DNA from 4 places in the Bradyrhizobium sp. CCGUVB1N3 genome. Region 3 is predicted to be linked to each of the others. Evidence: predicted binding sites of a transcription regulator. Region 3 holds the regulator's gene; each other region holds the start of a gene.
The links. The regulator LexA, encoded in region 3, represses DNA repair genes until DNA is damaged. The targets are predictions, from matches to a motif close to TGTTCNNNNTGTGTTCNG.

Region 1 (4,052 bases), 6.1 Mb from region 3:
CTGGGATCATCGCCCACTTCAGGTCGCCTTTGGCGACCGGAGACTCGTTTGTCCCGATCCGAGCCGCGTACCGAATGACGTGGCTGCCGAAATCCTCGTCGATGGTGGTGACGGTCCGGATGCGTGCTTCGTGGCGGCGCTTCATCGCCGTCAGAACTTCTTCCGGATGCTCGGCGACCATCTCGCGGTCGAATACGCGGTGGTGCACGTCACAGACGAGCATCAGGTTGTCGGGATCGTGGGCGAGAAGTGGGGAGCGGATCGAATCCCCGCGAGGGCCGTCGGGAGAGTCGGCGACGATATGCCCGATGTAGACCCCACCTATTGACAATGGACGAATCGACACGACTGTGGGAAACCGGCTAACTCCGGTGGAGGGCCACATTCCGCAGCCCGTCGCAAGACACGCCGTGCCGTCCTCAGTTCCCACAGGACCACGGTCAACGAGCTTCGCTTCGCTAAACTATCGACACGGTCGCCGGATCTTTGCCTTCCGGATAGAAGGCCACGATAGCGTCGTTGAAGATCGGCTGCTTCGAGACGGCGTCGAACAGCCGTCATACTCGATCGAAACTTCATGTCGTCGGGCGACCCGAGAATATCGGCAATCGATTTGTCGCTGGCCGCCACGATAAGCCGGGTGCATTCGACGAGGCGCGGTCCCAGCACATCATGTTGCAGATAAGCGGCGGCTTCCGCGCGAGAGCTAATCGCAAACCGCTGCGCCATCGCGCTGAAGCTTAGACCAGCGATTTGCGGGAAACAAACCACATCCAATGCGTCGCCTTACGGCCGCGGCCCAGTTCTTCGACGACCCGCCGGTAAACCGGGTTTTGCGCGTCCACGAAACGCTGCAGGTCGTACGGATCACTCACGCGTTATCCCTTCCTTTCGGACGTGGCCGGCTTGTCCGACCCGACGGACACAACGTAACCCTGCGATCGGAGATCCACCAAGGACGACGACAAATAATGCCTGGGCGAAATATCGAACTGCCGAAGACGGGTTACGCCATCGAGATCGACGGAATTCTCAAGTCCAAGTTCACCACCAGGGAGGGCGCTGAAGATGGCGCCGTCGAACTGAAGCGCCGCTTTCCGAAGGTTCGCGTTCGCATCTACGACGCCATCCAGCAAACGAAATTCGATCCGCCCGTTTAGTTCAGGCGGAGCCTATAGCTGCGCCGCCGAGGCAAAATAGGAAGGCTATAGGCAGGTCGATCCCGGCCTTGACTTTGTCACCCCAATGAGAACAAATTGAGAACGATCTCTGGTTCAGCCATGGTACGTAGCTCACCGAAGCCGTTCAGCTTCATCAACAGTCCAATTTGTTAATAGGGAATCGCCGTAAGATAATGAAGCCGGATGGTGGGTCAGAATGAAGAATGCTCTCTTTGCTTCGCGGGATAGTTCGCCCGCAATAAACCCCATCTCGCCTGCTCGCGAGCTTGGAGCCTACGAGGAAATGTGGCTCCAACCTGGAGCTACCTTCAAAAACATTGCAGAGCGGTTTGCGAAGGACCCGACAGCGCTACCCTCCGACTTTGTTGCTCACTCGATTGCGGACGCAAGAGCACGGGAAGTCTTTCAAGCCTTGAAGACTGCGGGCGTCCATGGCTTCGGCATTCGGATCAACCACGCTGGTGACTATCCCGAGCGGTTGCGAGATGCTCAGCATCCGGTTGAGTTGCTCTACTATCGGGGCACGTGGGAATTGTCCGAGACCCGCGGCGTGGCAGTTGTCGGTAGCCGTAGAGCATCTGCGGAAGGTCTAAAGCGCGCTGCCCGGATTGCGCGTGAGCTGGTCGGCGCCGGGTTCACGGTGGTCTCGGGTCTCGCTGCCGGTATTGACACCGCTGCGCACAGGGCCACGCTCGAAGCTAAGGGGCGTACAATTGCGGTGATCGGCACTCCTCTCGGAGTGACGTATCCCAAAGAAAATGCTGAGCTACAGGCTCAGATAGCGAGCGATTACCTTTTAATCTCTCAGGTGCCGGTTCTACGTTACTCGAAGCAGGCCGTGCCACAAAACAGACTGTTCTTCCCTGAGCGAAACATCACGATGAGCGCGCTCACCGAAGCAACCATTATCGTCGAAGCGGGTGAGACTAGCGGGACGCTAACCCAAGCGCGCGCCGCGCTTCATCAACGGCGGAAGCTCTTCATTTTGGACTCTTGCTTCGCAAGATCGGACATCACCTGGCCAGCCACTTACGAGGCGCGGGGGGCGATCCGTGTGAAGAAGTCGGAAGATATTTGGGACGCTTTGGGTGACCATCCAGCTTCGACAAATCGATGATCAGAACCGTATCGACCATCATTTCATACAGCCAAATGATGAGTGCTATTACCTGTTCGAGTACACGGCTCGGCAGGGCTACGGTTTCAGCGCGACGAATTCTCTTATTTCTAATTTGAAAAAGAAGCCTTCTCAGCGGAACCAGCTCCACTACGTTTACAAAGGGCGAGCAATCAACGAGTGCGCAGCGGCGCTGGGGCCAGCTATCAACCCGAGATGGTTTACTGGCGGAGCGCTGGTTCCGATGCCGCCGTCGAAGATCAGAACTGACGCCGAGTACGACGACCGAGTGGCGCAAATCTGCCGGGCACTGCGATCCGCAGTAGCTATCGACGTGCGAGAGCTGCTATTGCAGACGGCAAATTTGCGTGCAGCTCATGAAAGCGATCAACGTCCTTCCGTTCAGGAGATCAAGGATGTCCTCGCAATAGACGAGTCGGTCTGCAACCCAGAACCGACCCGAATTGGGATCGTAGACGATGTGTTGACTGCTGGCGCTCACTTTCGTGCGGCCAAAGAGGTGTTGAACAACCGTTTCCCCGCCGCACATATCGTCGGTTTCTTTATCGCTCGAAGGGTCTTTGCGAACCCATTTGAGGCCGACGACTTCTCTATCTTCGGTAAGTAAAGTCCGTGGTTTGGTTGTAGCGCCCGGACAACGTAGTTGTTGCGGTGGCGATCTACTACCTAATCGTACTCTGGGGTTTGGCCGAAGGCTGACCAAGAGCACCGCCGACGAAAGGCTGTATTGACTAACCACCCGGTCACCCATCCCATCGTTGCCACTTCGCCCACCGTGTCACGCGCGTCATGGAACGCTTTGCAGGGTGCGGTGCCTAAGCCCAACAGGTTGCTTTCGGCTCTCACCGTGGCGCTGAAGTCCGCAGCATGTCTCCTTACCTCCTCTGGTTGCCCCTGTAGTGTGCCTAGCGTACGGCTAGAGGTGACGAAACAACTTAGACACCAGCACTCTCACGCGCTCAAGTTTGGCAATCTCTCTTGAGGAAGATGGTGCCGGCAGCCCGTGTTTCTCCTTGGCTGCCGTGCTCCAACGCTCGCTGGACCCGCGTGCGCCGTCGTCGGACCACACTCTCACGTGCCGGCCGCCGCAGCCATGCGCCGTATCTGAGCGTCAGTCAGCGAGGGCGGGACAGGATGCGCTGCAAGCAGGGCCTCGGCTGCCGCGATGGCCCTATCAAAGACTGCCAGTACACCCGTCGCTGCTACGTTGGCCGCCTTGCGCCTTTCGTGACGAGCGATTTCTTGAGAAAACCTGCCTCTCGCAGTCTGAGTTAAGCACACGGGCAACGGCCTCTTGTAGGCGCTCGCGCACCTTCCGCTTGGCGTAGAAGGTACCATGTCTGTCCTTGATCAGTCCCATTAGCGCGCGCATCAACGCTACGTGCAGTCAAAGTCATGATTTGCGGGATGTTTTTGATCTATCAGCGCTTCTAGCGCCGCTGGCGTGCCCTAGCGGAGGGAGTGAATCCTGCGCAACTATGCCAAAAATCGCTCAATTTATGCGCGAGCTGCCACCTGCGGTGCGAGTCTGCAGCTAGATGACGTGATATGCCGATCTCGCAATCGTTCTTTGCATTGTCGACGATCGGTGAATCGGCGAAGCGAACACGTTGAGCCTGCGGACGCGAAAGAAGAACGCAAAAGCAAACTGCCCCTCCACTCTCCTCACGGGACGCTATCGATCCCGGTCTCTTCGTCAACCTTGTGTAACAAAACCCAACCTAGAGGTTGCG
Region 2 (4,052 bases), 4.6 Mb from region 3:
GCGCGGTAGGAGAGCGCCTCGGCGAGATGCAGCCGGCCGATCTTGTCGGCATTGTCGAGGTCGGCCAGCGTTCGCGCCACCCGCAGCACGCGGTGATAGCCGCGCGCCGACAGCCGCATGGTCTCGGCGGCATCGCGCAGCAGCTTTTGGCCCTGCGCGTCGGGTTTTGCGATTTCTTCCAGCACCGAGGCCGGCGCCTCGGCATTGGTGCGCACGTTCGGCAATCCCGCGGCCTGATAACGTGCGAGCTGAACGTCGCGGGCCGCGGCGACGCGCGCGGCGACCTCGGCGGAGCCTTCCGCCGGTGGCGGCAGGATCAGGTCGGCTGCGGTCACTGCCGGCACCTCGATACGCAGATCGATGCGGTCCATCAGGGGACCGGAGATGCGCGCCTGATAGTCCGCGGTGCAGCGATCGATGCGGCCGCGCTTGCAGGCATAGCCCGGCTCGAAGGCGTTGCCGCAACGGCACGGATTCATCGCCGCGACCAGCATGAAGCGGGCAGGGTAGGTGACGCGGTGATTGGCGCGCGACACCGAGACCTCGCCGTTCTCCAGCGGCTGGCGCAGCGAATCCAGCACGCGCGGGTCGAACTCCGGAAGCTCGTCGAGAAACAGCACGCCCTGATGCGCGAGCGAGATCTCGCCGGGCTTTGCGCGCATGCCGCCACCGGTCAGTGCGGCCATGCTGGCGGAATGATGCGGCGAGCGGAACGGCCGCCGCGCGGTCAGTGCGCCGCCTTGGATTTCGCCGGCGACGGAGGCGATCATCGAGACTTCCAGAAGTTCGCCCGGCGACAGCGGCGGCAGGATCGAGGGCAGGCGGGCGGCCAGCATCGATTTGCCGGCGCCGGGCGCGCCGATCATCAGCAGGTGATGTCCGCCGGCCGCCGCGATCTCCAGCGCGCGCTTGGCGCTCTCCTGGCCCTTGATGTCACGCAGGTCGAGCGGGGAGGGTGCCGCCTCGTGCACCTTCGGTGAGGGCCGCGACAGCACCTGCGTGCCCTTGAAGTGGTTGGCGATCTGGATCAGCGAGCTGGCGGCGATGATCTGGATGTCCGGGCTCGCCCAGGCGGCTTCCGAGCCGCAGGCCGCCGGACAGATCAGTCCCTCCTCGCGGGTATTGGCGCCGATCGCGGCCGGCAGCACGCCGGCGACCGGTGCGATCGAGCCGTCGAGGCCGAGCTCGCCGAGCACCGTGAAACCCGTGAGGGCATCCGGCGGGATGGCGCCGATCGCCGCCATCAGCCCAAGCGCAATCGGCAGGTCGTAATGGCTGCCTTCCTTGGGCAGATCGGCCGGCGCCAGATTGACGATGATCCGCCGCGCCGGCAGCGCGAGCCCCGAGGCGATCAGCGCCGAGCGCACCCGCTCGCGGGCCTCCGAGACCGCCTTGTCCGGAAGACCGACGATGGCAAAGGCCGGCAAGCCGGGCGCGACCTGCACCTGCACGTCGACCGCGCGGGCCTCGATCCCCTCAAAGGCGACGGTAGAAACCCGCTGAACCATGCTCGAACCAGCCTGCCCTCATGCACAATCGAGGGTAGCAGGCGGCCGTTCGGCTTGCAAGAACAATACGGGAACATTAGCCCGGCCCCCCGAGCCCTTCCTAACGAGGCGTAAACGGGACGGGGACAGTAAGCCTCGAATGCGAGCCGATCCGCTCAGCACATCCCAACGAATGTTGGGTACCTGTAGAGACGCGGGATGGGCCGTGATCTAACAAGTGAAAAATCGAGATGCTTGCAAATCGCCGGAGAAGCGAACGTCGGGTGTGCAGTCGGCTTGCCAAGATTTATTTTGGCTCGGGGTCGCTGCCGAGGGATTGCACGGTCACGGATATTTCCGATGGCGGTGTGAAAGTGGTGGCGGAGTTTCTGGAAGTGCCGCCGCAGTTCACCATCATCTTCGCGCCGGACTATTCCCGCCAGTGCCAGCTCCGCTGGCGCATCGGCTGCGAATTCGGCGCCGAATTCATCGACTAGGCGATCGCTTCCATATCCCCGGACCTCATCCTGAGGAGACCGCGAAGCGGTCGTCTCGAAGGATGACTGGGGGCGCGCTCTCGCTTGCGGCCGTCCTTCGAGACGCGCGCAAGAGCGCGCTCCTCAGGACGAGGCCGACAAATGACGGCCGATATGATTCAAATCTCGAAAACGCAGCAATAGGCCGCGCAACTGCGCGTTCCTTAACGGGAAATTAGCGTTAATCGGGAAAGCATCTCTGATCAGTCGCCGACGGTAGATCAGAGTATGTCCCAGCGTTCGTCCCTCGTCTCTTCCCCGGCGCGATTGCTGCTGTCCGCGCTTCTCGCGCTCGGGCTTTGCGGCTGCCAGACAACGGGGCTCGAGGACATCACCGGCGCGCTCGGCGTCAAGTCGGAAAAGACCCGCGAGGCCAAGCCCGATATCGACGCGCTCCGCGAGCGCTACCGCGCCACGCCAAGCGATCCCGAGATCGCGCTGCAATACGGCAAGGCGCTGCGCGAGAACGGCCAGCGCTCGCAGGCGGTCGCCGTGCTCGAGCAGGCCGTGCTCACCCACGCCAACAACAAGCCGCTGCTTGCGGCTTATGGCCGCGCGCTCGCCGACAATGGTAATTTCCAGCAGGCCTTCGACGTGCTGAACCGCGCGCATACGCCGGAGGATCCCGACTGGCACATCCTGTCGGCGCAAGGCGCGGTGCTCGATCAGCTCGGCCGCAACGAGGAGGCGCAGCAATATTACGGCAGCGCCCTGAAGATCGTGCCGGACGAGCCGTCGGTGCTGTCCAATCTCGGCCTGTCCTATATGCTGCAGAACAATCTGCCCAAGGCGGAGGCGACGCTGCGGCGGGCCCATGAGCGCGCGCCGCAGGACGCGCGCATGCGGGCCAATCTCGCGCTCGTGGTCGGATTGCAGGGCCGCCAGGCCGAGGCCGAGGGCATCGTGAAGGCCGATCTGCCGCCGGACGAGGCCCAGGCCAAGGTCACGGCGCTCCGCCAGCTCCTCACCAAGAAGCAGCAGCGGGCGGAGAAATAGCCCGATGCGGCCAACCTGATTCTACTGCGTCACAAGCACTCTCATGAGGGTCTGGCGACGCAGTAAGACTACGACGCCTTGCGATGCGGCGCGGATTCGCGCTTCGGCTTGCCCTTCAGCCTCTTCAGCAGCGGTGCCAGCAGCGACTGCCTCGGCTTCTTGACTTCGCCGCGTCCGGCAAGCCGGTTGGCGAGGTTCTGGAACGTCTCGGCGGTGCGGTGGCTCTTGGAGACCTCCGCGATCATCTGGCCGTTATTGGCGGCCGTCGAGAACAGCCTTGAATCGAACGGAATGACCGCGACCGGCTGGCTTTCCATGGTCTTGGCGAACGCCTTGACCTCGATCTCCGCGCGCTTGTGCATGCCGACCTGGTTGAGGCAGTAGAGCGGCGGCCGATCGTTCGGCCGCGCGGCCTTCAGAACGCTCAGCATGTTCTTGGTGTTGCGCAGATTGGCGAGATCGGGCTCGGCCACGATCACGATGTCGTCGGCGTTGATCAGCGCGCGGCGCGTCCAGCCCGACCATTGATGGGGCACGTCGAGCACGATGCAGGGCGTGGTCATGCGCAACGTGTCGAACACGGCGTCGAAGGCTTCGGCGCCGAAATCATAGACGCGGTCGAGGCTCGCGGGTGCGGCCAGCAGGCTGAGGCGCTCGGTGCATTTGGCGAGCAGGCGCTCCATCAGCGCGGTGTCGGGGCGCTCCTGCGTCAGCACCGCATTGGCGATGCCCTGCACCGGATCCTGGTTGTAGTCGAGGCTCGCGGTCCCGAAGGCGAGATCGAGATCGATCACGACCGAATCGAGCGCCAGATCGCGCGCGATGGTCCAGGCGACGTTGTGCGCGACCGTGGATGCGCCGACGCCGCCCTTGGCGCCGACCACCGCGATGACGCGGCCGGTGATGATGGCTTCCGAGGCCGAGAACAGGCTGCAGATCGAGCGCACCACGTCGATGGTCTCGATCGGTCCGATCACGTAGTCGTTGACGCCGCGGCGCACCAGCTCGCGATAGGGCGCCTCGTCGCTGGGAT
Region 3 (4,052 bases):
GGACAATTTTCTTCTCAAGGAGTGGCTTGCAGCCGATGCCGATTCGCGCAGCGCGACCGATACCTCGCTCGCCGACGGCGTCTCATGCGACGAGGGCGGTTGCGTGACGCCGCTCGCCGATGGTCGTCTTGTCGCGCTGTCGCTGCGCGTCGATGCGCTGGCCGATGATTGCAGCCGTGCCGCGTTGGTGGTGACGGCGAAGCCGGCAGCAACCGATTGCGCGGCGATGGTCGTGGATCGCGAGCGTCTGAAGACGCAAGGCGCGCTCGTGCTGTCGCGCAGTGGCGACGGTTTCACGCTGCAAACGGTGAAAGCAAGAGGCGCAAACCGCCCCTGGTCGCCGGCTGGGGCCGGCGATAGCGATTTCGAGCTCAGCCTCGCACCGCGGCCGGCTACTCCACGCAGCAAAGACGCTACGCCGTCGGAGGCCGACCTGCAGGCCGAGGACTAGAAGACGCGTCAGCCGATCGGCAGGCGTGTCGTGGGCGTTTGGGTCGTGTGCTGCTCGACGGCGGGCTGCTCTATCTTCTCGCCGAGCGGCTGCGTTACCGGCAGTTGCAGAACCGTGGCACGCTGGCCTTCGACGAGCTGCGTCACCAGCACGTAGTTGCCGTCGGGGAATTCGATCGCATCATGATGACGATCGGGAATGTGCGGATCGACCTTGCCGAACTTGCCGACGCGCGAGTTGACGGTGCGCGTCCAGATCCAGCGATTGTCGTAGCGGACGTTGTCGGCGAAGGCGAGCTCGGTGCCGGGCAGAAGGCAGACGGCAACCGAGAGATCACGCTCCGACGCAAATCCACGCGTCGAGGTGCCGCGGAAGGTTGTCGTGACGATCGTCTCGCCGACTTGAGCGGGGCGGGTCGCAACGGCATGCAGGCTGTAGTCACACATCGGAGTGCTCCTCATGCGAGATAGCAGGTCCGCGCCCCCCGGAGGCGCAGGCCTCTATCAGAGTGGAAGCCTCCGAGTGTATCGCGTTTGTGGGCAAATCTGCGGCTCGTCTGCGCGTTGCCCGATCACTTTATCTTTCCCGGCTAACGAGGAACAAAGCCTCCCGCCGTGACTCTATCTTGGTTCACACCATTCACTCACGCGAGCTTTCATCAGCGGCCGGCGGGAGCCGAGTACCCCGAATAGGGCCAGCTCGCCTGCGCCGCAGGTGCGATCGCATTGTTGGCATTGCGGAATGGCGCACTGGTCGCTACCTGCTCCGTCTTGCGAACGGGATGGTGGTGTTGCGCTGCGTCGCTTGCGGATGCCGATCCCGCGATCAAGGCCGCCGTGATCACGCTCAAAATCATCTGTCGCATGGGTTTTTCCTCTGCATCGTGCACAGCGCTCTCGCGCCTGCGATGCTTGAGGATCTAGCTCCGCGCAGGTGTGGGGATAATCGCACCCGAAGTGAAAACACTATCCCGCCGGAGCGGACAATCCGTCCGCCCGTGTTGCTGCGCGATAGCCGGCGATCTGCCGGGCCATCAGTACTTCCGGTACAGCCCGATCAGCTTGCCCTGAATCTTCACCCGGTTCGGCGGCAGGATGCGCACCTCATAGGCGGTGTTGGCGGGCTCCAGCGCGATCGACGCACCGCGCCGGCGGAAGCGCTTGAGCGTCGCTTCCTCGTCGTCGATCAGCGCCACCACGATATCGCCGGTATCAGCGGTCTCGTTGCGCTGGATCAGCGCCATGTCGCCATCCAGGATGCCGGCGTCGACCATCGAATCGCCGCGCACCTCGAGCGCGTAGTGCTCGCCGGAGCCGAGCATGTCCGGAGGCACGCTGATGGTGTGGCTGCGGGTCTGCAATGCCTCGATTGGCGTGCCGGCCGCGATCCGTCCCATCACGGGCACGGCGACCGGACGCTCGCCGTCATCAACCGGAGCGCTTGCGCCCCGCACCTTGCCGAGATTGCCTTCGATGACGCTGGGCGTGAAGCCGCGGCGGCCTGCGCCTGCGGCCTGAAGCTCGGGCAGCTTGATGACCTCGATGGCGCGCGCGCGGTTGGGCAGGCGGCGGATGAAGCCGCGCTCTTCCAGCGCGGTGATCAGGCGGTGGATGCCCGACTTCGAGCGCAGATCGAGCGCGTCCTTCATCTCGTCGAAGGAGGGCGGCACGCCGCTTTCCTTGAGGCGCTCACTGATGAACCGCAGAAGCTCGTATTGTTTGCGCGTTAACATCTCGACCAAATCCCCCGGTTGATGTCGTTCGATTCCGAGACGTCAGATTCAGCAGAAGCCGCTAGATGCTCGAAACAAATCATGAACGGACACTATATGTTCGATATGTGTTCCGCAACCACTTAATTTTTGGTGAACGCGGCGAAGTTCGCGCCACGCGCGAATCAGATCGCACTTACAAGGGTAGCCGCAACACCTCGCAAGGCGTGCCTGCGTCCGCCTTCGGCGCAAACGGCGCGCGCACGAGAAGTGCCTGTGCGGCAGCAAGATTCGCAAGCAGCGAGGAGTCCTGGTGGTTGACGGGAACGGCGACGAGCGTGCCGTCCTCGCGCTCCTCGAGCCGGGCGCGCAGATAGTCCTCGCGGACGTCGTTGGGCCCGACGTCGCGCCCGAGCACGGCGCGCTCGCGACGGTGATGAACGCGCGAGCGGCCAGCAAGCGCGCGAATCAACGGCACCATGAACAGGAAGCCGCAGACATAGGACGAGACCGGATTGCCGGGCAGGCCGATCACCCGCATCGCGCCGAGACGGCCGTGCATCATCGGCTTGCCGGGCCGCATCGCGATCTTCCAGAACGCCATTTCGAAGCCTTCGGCCTGGAGCGCCGGCCGGACCAGATCGTGGTCGCCGACCGAGGCTCCGCCGGTCGTGATCAGGATGTCGGCACCGCTTTCGCGGGCCCGGCGGATGCCGGCGGTGGTCGCCGCAACGGTATCGGCGGCAATGCCGAGATCGACCGTTTCGGCGCCCTCGGCCCGCGCCAGCGCATGCAGGGCGTAGCCGTTGGAAAAGACGATCTGGCCCATGCCGGGCGTGGAGCCGGGCATGACGAGCTCATCGCCCGTCGCGAGAATCGCGACCCTGGGCCGGCGGCGGACGGCAAGCTCCGGATGGTTCATGCCGGCGGCAAGCGACAAGTCGCGTTCGGTGAGCCTGCTTCCCTTCCTCAGGAGCACGTCGCCCTCGCGGAAATCGACGCCGGCGGGGCGGATGTGCCGTCCGGCAATCGCGGCCTCCTTGATCGCGACGTGCTTGCCGTCAGCGACCGTGTCCTCCTGGATCACCACCGCATCCGCGCCATCGGGCACCACGCCGCCCGTGAAGATCCGCACTGCCTCTCCCGCGCCGACCGTTCCCGCAAACGGCCGCCCGGCCGCGACCTCGCCGATCACGGTGAGCTCTGCGCCCACCTTCGCCGCATCGGCCGCACGCACCGCATAGCCATCCATGGCCGACATTGCCTGTGGCGGCTGCGTCCGCCGCGCCGCGACATCGCGGGCCAGCACGCGATGGTAGGCTGCATCCAGCGCGACCATCTCGTCCGCCACGGGCTCGACGCCCGCGAGCACCGCAGCGAGCGCGTCGGAAACCGGCATCAGGGCCACGGGCTGAACTCCTGCTGGGCAAATCGAACGAGAGAGTTGCGTTGCGTTCTAGCCGAGAGCAGGCGTCGTGGCAAAAGGGGGATTGCGAAGGTGGAGATGAATTATCTCTCGCGGAGAAGGCCGCCGGGATGCCCATTGGGACAATATCGCGCCGTCCTGCTTCCGGCTCAGAGTTGCTGCGCGCCACCGCACGCAGGCGCGTCAGGAGACGTCCGGGAGAACGCTGATGGCAGAGACTTCAAAGCTGTCGGTCGAGAAGGCGCTCGAGAAGCTGCGCGGCGATGAGCCGCCGAAGTCGAGGAGCGCAAAGCTTGACGAGGAGATCGAAGCGCTCAAGGAGAAGACGAGCCGCATGCGCGCGCAACGGCAGCGTCTCGATCGGCCTCAACCCAAGCGCAGTTGAATGCGCCTAGCGCGGTCGCCGCGCGATCGTCTCGAAGACGAGAAAGACCGGAATGACGGTGGCCAGACAGGCCACGGCG
Region 4 (4,052 bases), on a different contig from region 3:
CTCGACCCTACCGGCCTGTTGGAGTTTTTGGATTTAAGCTTGCGGGGTCTTTTGCTTCGATTCGTATCAATCCACGCGGACATCGCGGCCGAGTTGGTCCGCGCATCATCGGGGATGATGAGACCTTTCCCCTGCGCCAGCTTCTTGGCGTACAGCAACTGTGCTGCACTTACCGATTTGAGGCCGAGCTTACCGGCCGTTTCACCGTCAGACTTTTTAGGCGCATGTTCGCTAAGGAATTTGCGACAGATCGATATCGAGGTCTTATAGCCGGGCGGTGGTTTTATTCTCTTCTGCCGGACGAGGCTGTCAGCAAAGCGTTTCATCGCAGGCGTCGGTGGATATGTTGCTGTGCCGTTGCCCCCTGAGCTGCCAAGCAAAGAAGGTCCTCCCGCTGTAGCACCCTCCTTCAGCTTGCTGATAATGCGCTCGGCGACATCGCATACGGCGTCAATCGCGCCGACCATCTCCTGTTTGCCCACCACGACATCGTCGAGCAGGCATTCAAGTTGCGCCGTCACGCCCGGATCGACTAGCGCTGGATCGGCTTGTTTGAGAACGCCGAACAATGACAGGCCGGTCTCGGTCGGCACAATATTCTTTCCCTGGGCAATCAGGAAACCCTGCTTCTTCAGCCCGCCAATGATCTCGGCTCGGGTCGCAGGCGTGCCAATACCCTTAGCTTCCTTCAAGCGATTCCGCAGAACCTCGTCATCAACAAAACGCCAGGCATTCTGCATAGCCTCGATCAGAGTGCCTTCGTTGTAACGCGGCGGCGGCCGGGTCTCCTTGTTCTCAATTTTTGGATCTTGCAGTCGCGCGGTCTCGCCGTTGCGCAGTGGCGGCAGCAATTGCGCCTCATCGCCCTTTTCGTCGGCGGGTTGCCACTCCGGGAATGCGGCTCGCCAGCCGAGATTGATAGGCTGGCGACCGGTAGCGCGGAATTCGACGCCGCGCACATCGAGCGTTGCGGTTGTCTGGCGGTAACGGAAGTCGGGCATCAGGGCGGCCATATATGCTCGCGCGATGACGTCAAAGAGTTTCTTCTCGTCAGACGACAGGCGAGGCCATACATCCGGCAATTTGTCGATGGTGTTGACGTTGGGAATGACCGCGTGGTGGCTCGCTCCCTCCAGCCCCTGGTCGTAGAAGATGCCGCTCGCGCCTCTACGAGTCACCGGCGGCTCGGGTACCGGGATCGCACTGAACGATTGACCCACCCGCAGTCCGGCTATGATTCGCGGCACATCCGATATCAAGCTCTGCGGCAGGTAGCGCACTTCGGCACGGGGATAAGTGATGATCTTCTTACCTTGGCCGTCATACAACTCCTGCGCCACTTCGAGCGTTTTGCTGGCTGACCAGCCGAAGCGCGAGCCGCAGAGCTTCTGCAACGACGGCAAATCATGCAGCTTGGGTGGCGCTTGCCGCTTATCCTCGACGCGCACGGTAAGCGCGCCCTCGAAGCCGTCAGCCGCTTTGACTACGTCCTGGGCGATCTCGCGTTTAACAATTCGTTCCGGCGGCGCGTGCCGCATCTGGAATTGCCCGCCCGCAACTTTCGCAGTGGCGATAATTTCGAAATAGGCAAGCGGCACGAAGTTCCGGATTTCCAACTCACGCTTGCACACAATTGCTAACGTCGGCGTCTTTACACGACCAACCCCGATCACTCTTCGCGCGCCTTGTCCCAAGATGACAGTTGCGGTGCGAGTGAGTGACAGGTTGTAAATCTGATCGGCCTGGCGGCGGGCTACGGCAGCAGCGTAAAGGCGAGCATATTCGGCATTTGGCTTTGCCCTACCGAATGCCTCGCGGATGGTCTGCGAATCCTGAGCGGTGAACAGCACCCGCATCACCTGACCGCGATACCCGTAATGTTCAAGAATTTCCTGACCGATCAGTTGACCCTCGCGGTCGCAATCGGTTGCAAGCCAAACTCGCCTGGCAGTGCGCAACGCCTCGCGAATGGCCTTGAGCTTAGCGGCCTTGTTGCCACCCTCTGCCGGGCGCGTTCCGTAAAGACCTTCAGGCCGTAGAAGTATCGGCGACCATCGCTTCCAGGCCGGAACAACGTCCTCCGGTTCGAGGAGATCGAACAAATGGCCCTCTGCTGGAAGAACATCGCCGTAGTGCGAACCAATTGCAGCGCGGACATCTTTGGCCTGGCTGGTTTTCTCCGTGATGACGAACTGATCTGCCATGTCGACCCACTCGGGAGGATGGCCGGGTCGAAAGGGCCGATGCTCCGATTGACAATGGAACATATAGAGAACACAATTTAACTGCCGGGTCAAGTCGTTGGAGTCGGACCGTGGCCGAGGTCACCTATTACGTGGACATGGTCTTTCGCGACGACGAATGCCGGGTGCGGACTGAAAACGCCCCCGAAAGCTTCGTCACCCTCAAGCACATGGCCAACAATCTGATCCGCAGGGTGCCCGGAAAAGACTCTCAACGCCTCAAACGCATGACCGCCGCCTGGGAACGACGACTTCCTCGCAAGCCTCATCGCCCCTTAAAATCCTTCACCCGTTCCCCCGCCGATGCTTTCCGGTCGGGCTATGACTTGCCGCTATCCCCCGACCTTGCGCGAGCGCGCCTGCCGCGCTACGCGCCGATCGGCCTGGTTCTTCTTGCTGATCGCGGAGGTGAGTTCGTCATAGTCGACGCCGCTTTTCTTCAGCGCCCGGCGCGCGTCGTCGACGTCGAAGCCGAGCAATTCGAGGACGCTCATGTTGAGGCTCGATGCGATCCGCTCCATGGTCTTGAACGTTGGATTACCGAGGCCGCGCACGATCGTGTAATAGGTTCCGCGCGCTATGCCTGTCTTCGGCTGGAACGCCTCCATGCCGCCGTTCTCGATTTCGAGCTGCTGCAGCCGGATGGCCAGCATTTCGTTGAGGATCGAGTGATCGGGGGGCAGGGGCTTTCGAACGCGCGCCATGGGAACAGATGTGGACCGGGAGCAGGGTTAGGCCGCACGATGCGGGCGCGAGAGACATTAGCCAGTATATTGAATGTTTCAAGATGGGCTGCGGCTGCCCGAAAAGAATCGATTGGCTCGGTCCGGACGGGCGGGCGCTGAGATCGGCCGCGATCTTCGTGCCGCGCTTATCCCCACGCGGGAGCGGCCCGTTCGGCGGCGGCTGCCCAGTCGCGCCAGTGACCGGAGCGCAGCGGAGCAGGCCGGGAGCCGGCCCGCGCTCCCCAAAAGCGCCGTAGGGACGGCGGAGGGCCTGTGGTCAGGTGCCGCGCGTGGGCGGCAATCGCCCCGCTTTCTTCAGGTGCTCATGAAGAATCCGATCGATGACGCGCAGCGGATGCGTCCGTTCTTCGGCCGCCATCTGGCGTAGGACCAGATCGATCGGGTCAGGCAACCGTAGGGCATAGGGCCGCGAGGACGATCGTTCGCCATAGGCGTCAAATGGATTGCGCTTCGCCTCGGCCTTACCTCGAGCGGCCCTGAGGGCAGGCTCGCCCCCGCGGGCCGGGCTCTCGTCTCGTTGGGGTGCGGGCGCGGCTGGCCGATCGTCATAATCCGGCGTGACAATGACGGGCGTTGCAGGCGGCGCGGCCGTGCGCTGCGAACGAAATGTGTCGCGGGGGAGGGCGGGGCGCTCAGGCTTGGAGCCTTGTGCGGAATCGCTCATGCGGCGGCGCCGTCCGTTTTTGCGCCCTGGCTCGCGGCGAGGAGTTCGCGCACGACCTGGTCGGCGTTGTAGCGGGCCTTGCGGATCGATTCGTCCTTGTCGTTCATTTGGTAGAGCGTGCCATAGCCGCTGGTCATGCTGCGGTAGGTGACGCGTCGATAGAGCGTGTTGGCGCAGACCGGCACGCCCTCGGCGTTGAAATAGGCAAGAACCTCGCGCAGCGGCCGGGTGTTGCGGTCGAGGCTGTCGTATTCATTGAGCAGCACGCGATGCTGGCTTATCGGAAGGTTCGATTCCGCGGCGTGGCGCTCGAGGTTGCGAATGGTGCGCACGACCTGCGAGGCGTCGAAGGTGTGCGCCTTGCAGGGCAGGACGACGAGGTCGGCGCGCAGCGCCGAC

Region 1: the regulator LexA is predicted to act here: its motif matches at 1,248-1,265, upstream of NLM33_RS36905 (DNA-processing protein DprA).
Region 2: the regulator LexA is predicted to act here: its motif matches at 1,567-1,584, upstream of NLM33_RS29870 (YifB family Mg chelatase-like AAA ATPase).
Region 4: the regulator LexA is predicted to act here: its motif matches at 2,260-2,277, upstream of NLM33_RS48545 (type IA DNA topoisomerase).

The regions. Positions count from the first base shown of each region.
Region 1 covers NZ_JANADR010000001.1:7,772,249-7,776,300, forward strand. Annotated here, with positions in the region: gene NLM33_RS36890 (SAVED domain-containing protein) at 1-385, opposite strand, end outside; partial or broken gene NLM33_RS36895 (DUF1810 domain-containing protein) at 459-875, opposite strand; gene NLM33_RS36900 (hypothetical protein) at 972-1,160, shown strand; gene NLM33_RS36905 (DNA-processing protein DprA) at 1,378-2,298, shown strand; gene NLM33_RS36910 (hypothetical protein) at 2,270-2,926, shown strand.
Region 2 covers NZ_JANADR010000001.1:6,267,337-6,271,388, reverse strand. Annotated here, with positions in the region: gene NLM33_RS29870 (YifB family Mg chelatase-like AAA ATPase) at 1-1,508, opposite strand, end outside; gene NLM33_RS29865 (PilZ domain-containing protein) at 1,739-1,984, shown strand; gene NLM33_RS29860 (tetratricopeptide repeat protein) at 2,252-3,019, shown strand; gene NLM33_RS29855 (AAA family ATPase) at 3,088-4,052, opposite strand, start outside.
Region 3 covers NZ_JANADR010000001.1:1,637,106-1,641,157, reverse strand. Annotated here, with positions in the region: gene NLM33_RS07770 (ComEC/Rec2 family competence protein) at 1-451, shown strand, start outside; gene NLM33_RS07765 (hypothetical protein) at 460-897, opposite strand; gene NLM33_RS07760 (hypothetical protein) at 1,110-1,316, opposite strand; gene lexA (transcriptional repressor LexA) at 1,485-2,183, opposite strand; gene glp (gephyrin-like molybdotransferase Glp) at 2,359-3,570, opposite strand; gene NLM33_RS07745 (hypothetical protein) at 3,797-3,973, shown strand.
Region 4 covers NZ_JANADR010000003.1:31,212-35,263, reverse strand. Annotated here, with positions in the region: gene NLM33_RS48545 (type IA DNA topoisomerase) at 1-2,204, opposite strand, end outside; gene NLM33_RS48540 (helix-turn-helix domain-containing protein) at 2,576-2,947, opposite strand; gene NLM33_RS48535 (hypothetical protein) at 3,246-3,653, opposite strand; gene NLM33_RS48530 (ParA family protein) at 3,650-4,052, opposite strand, start outside.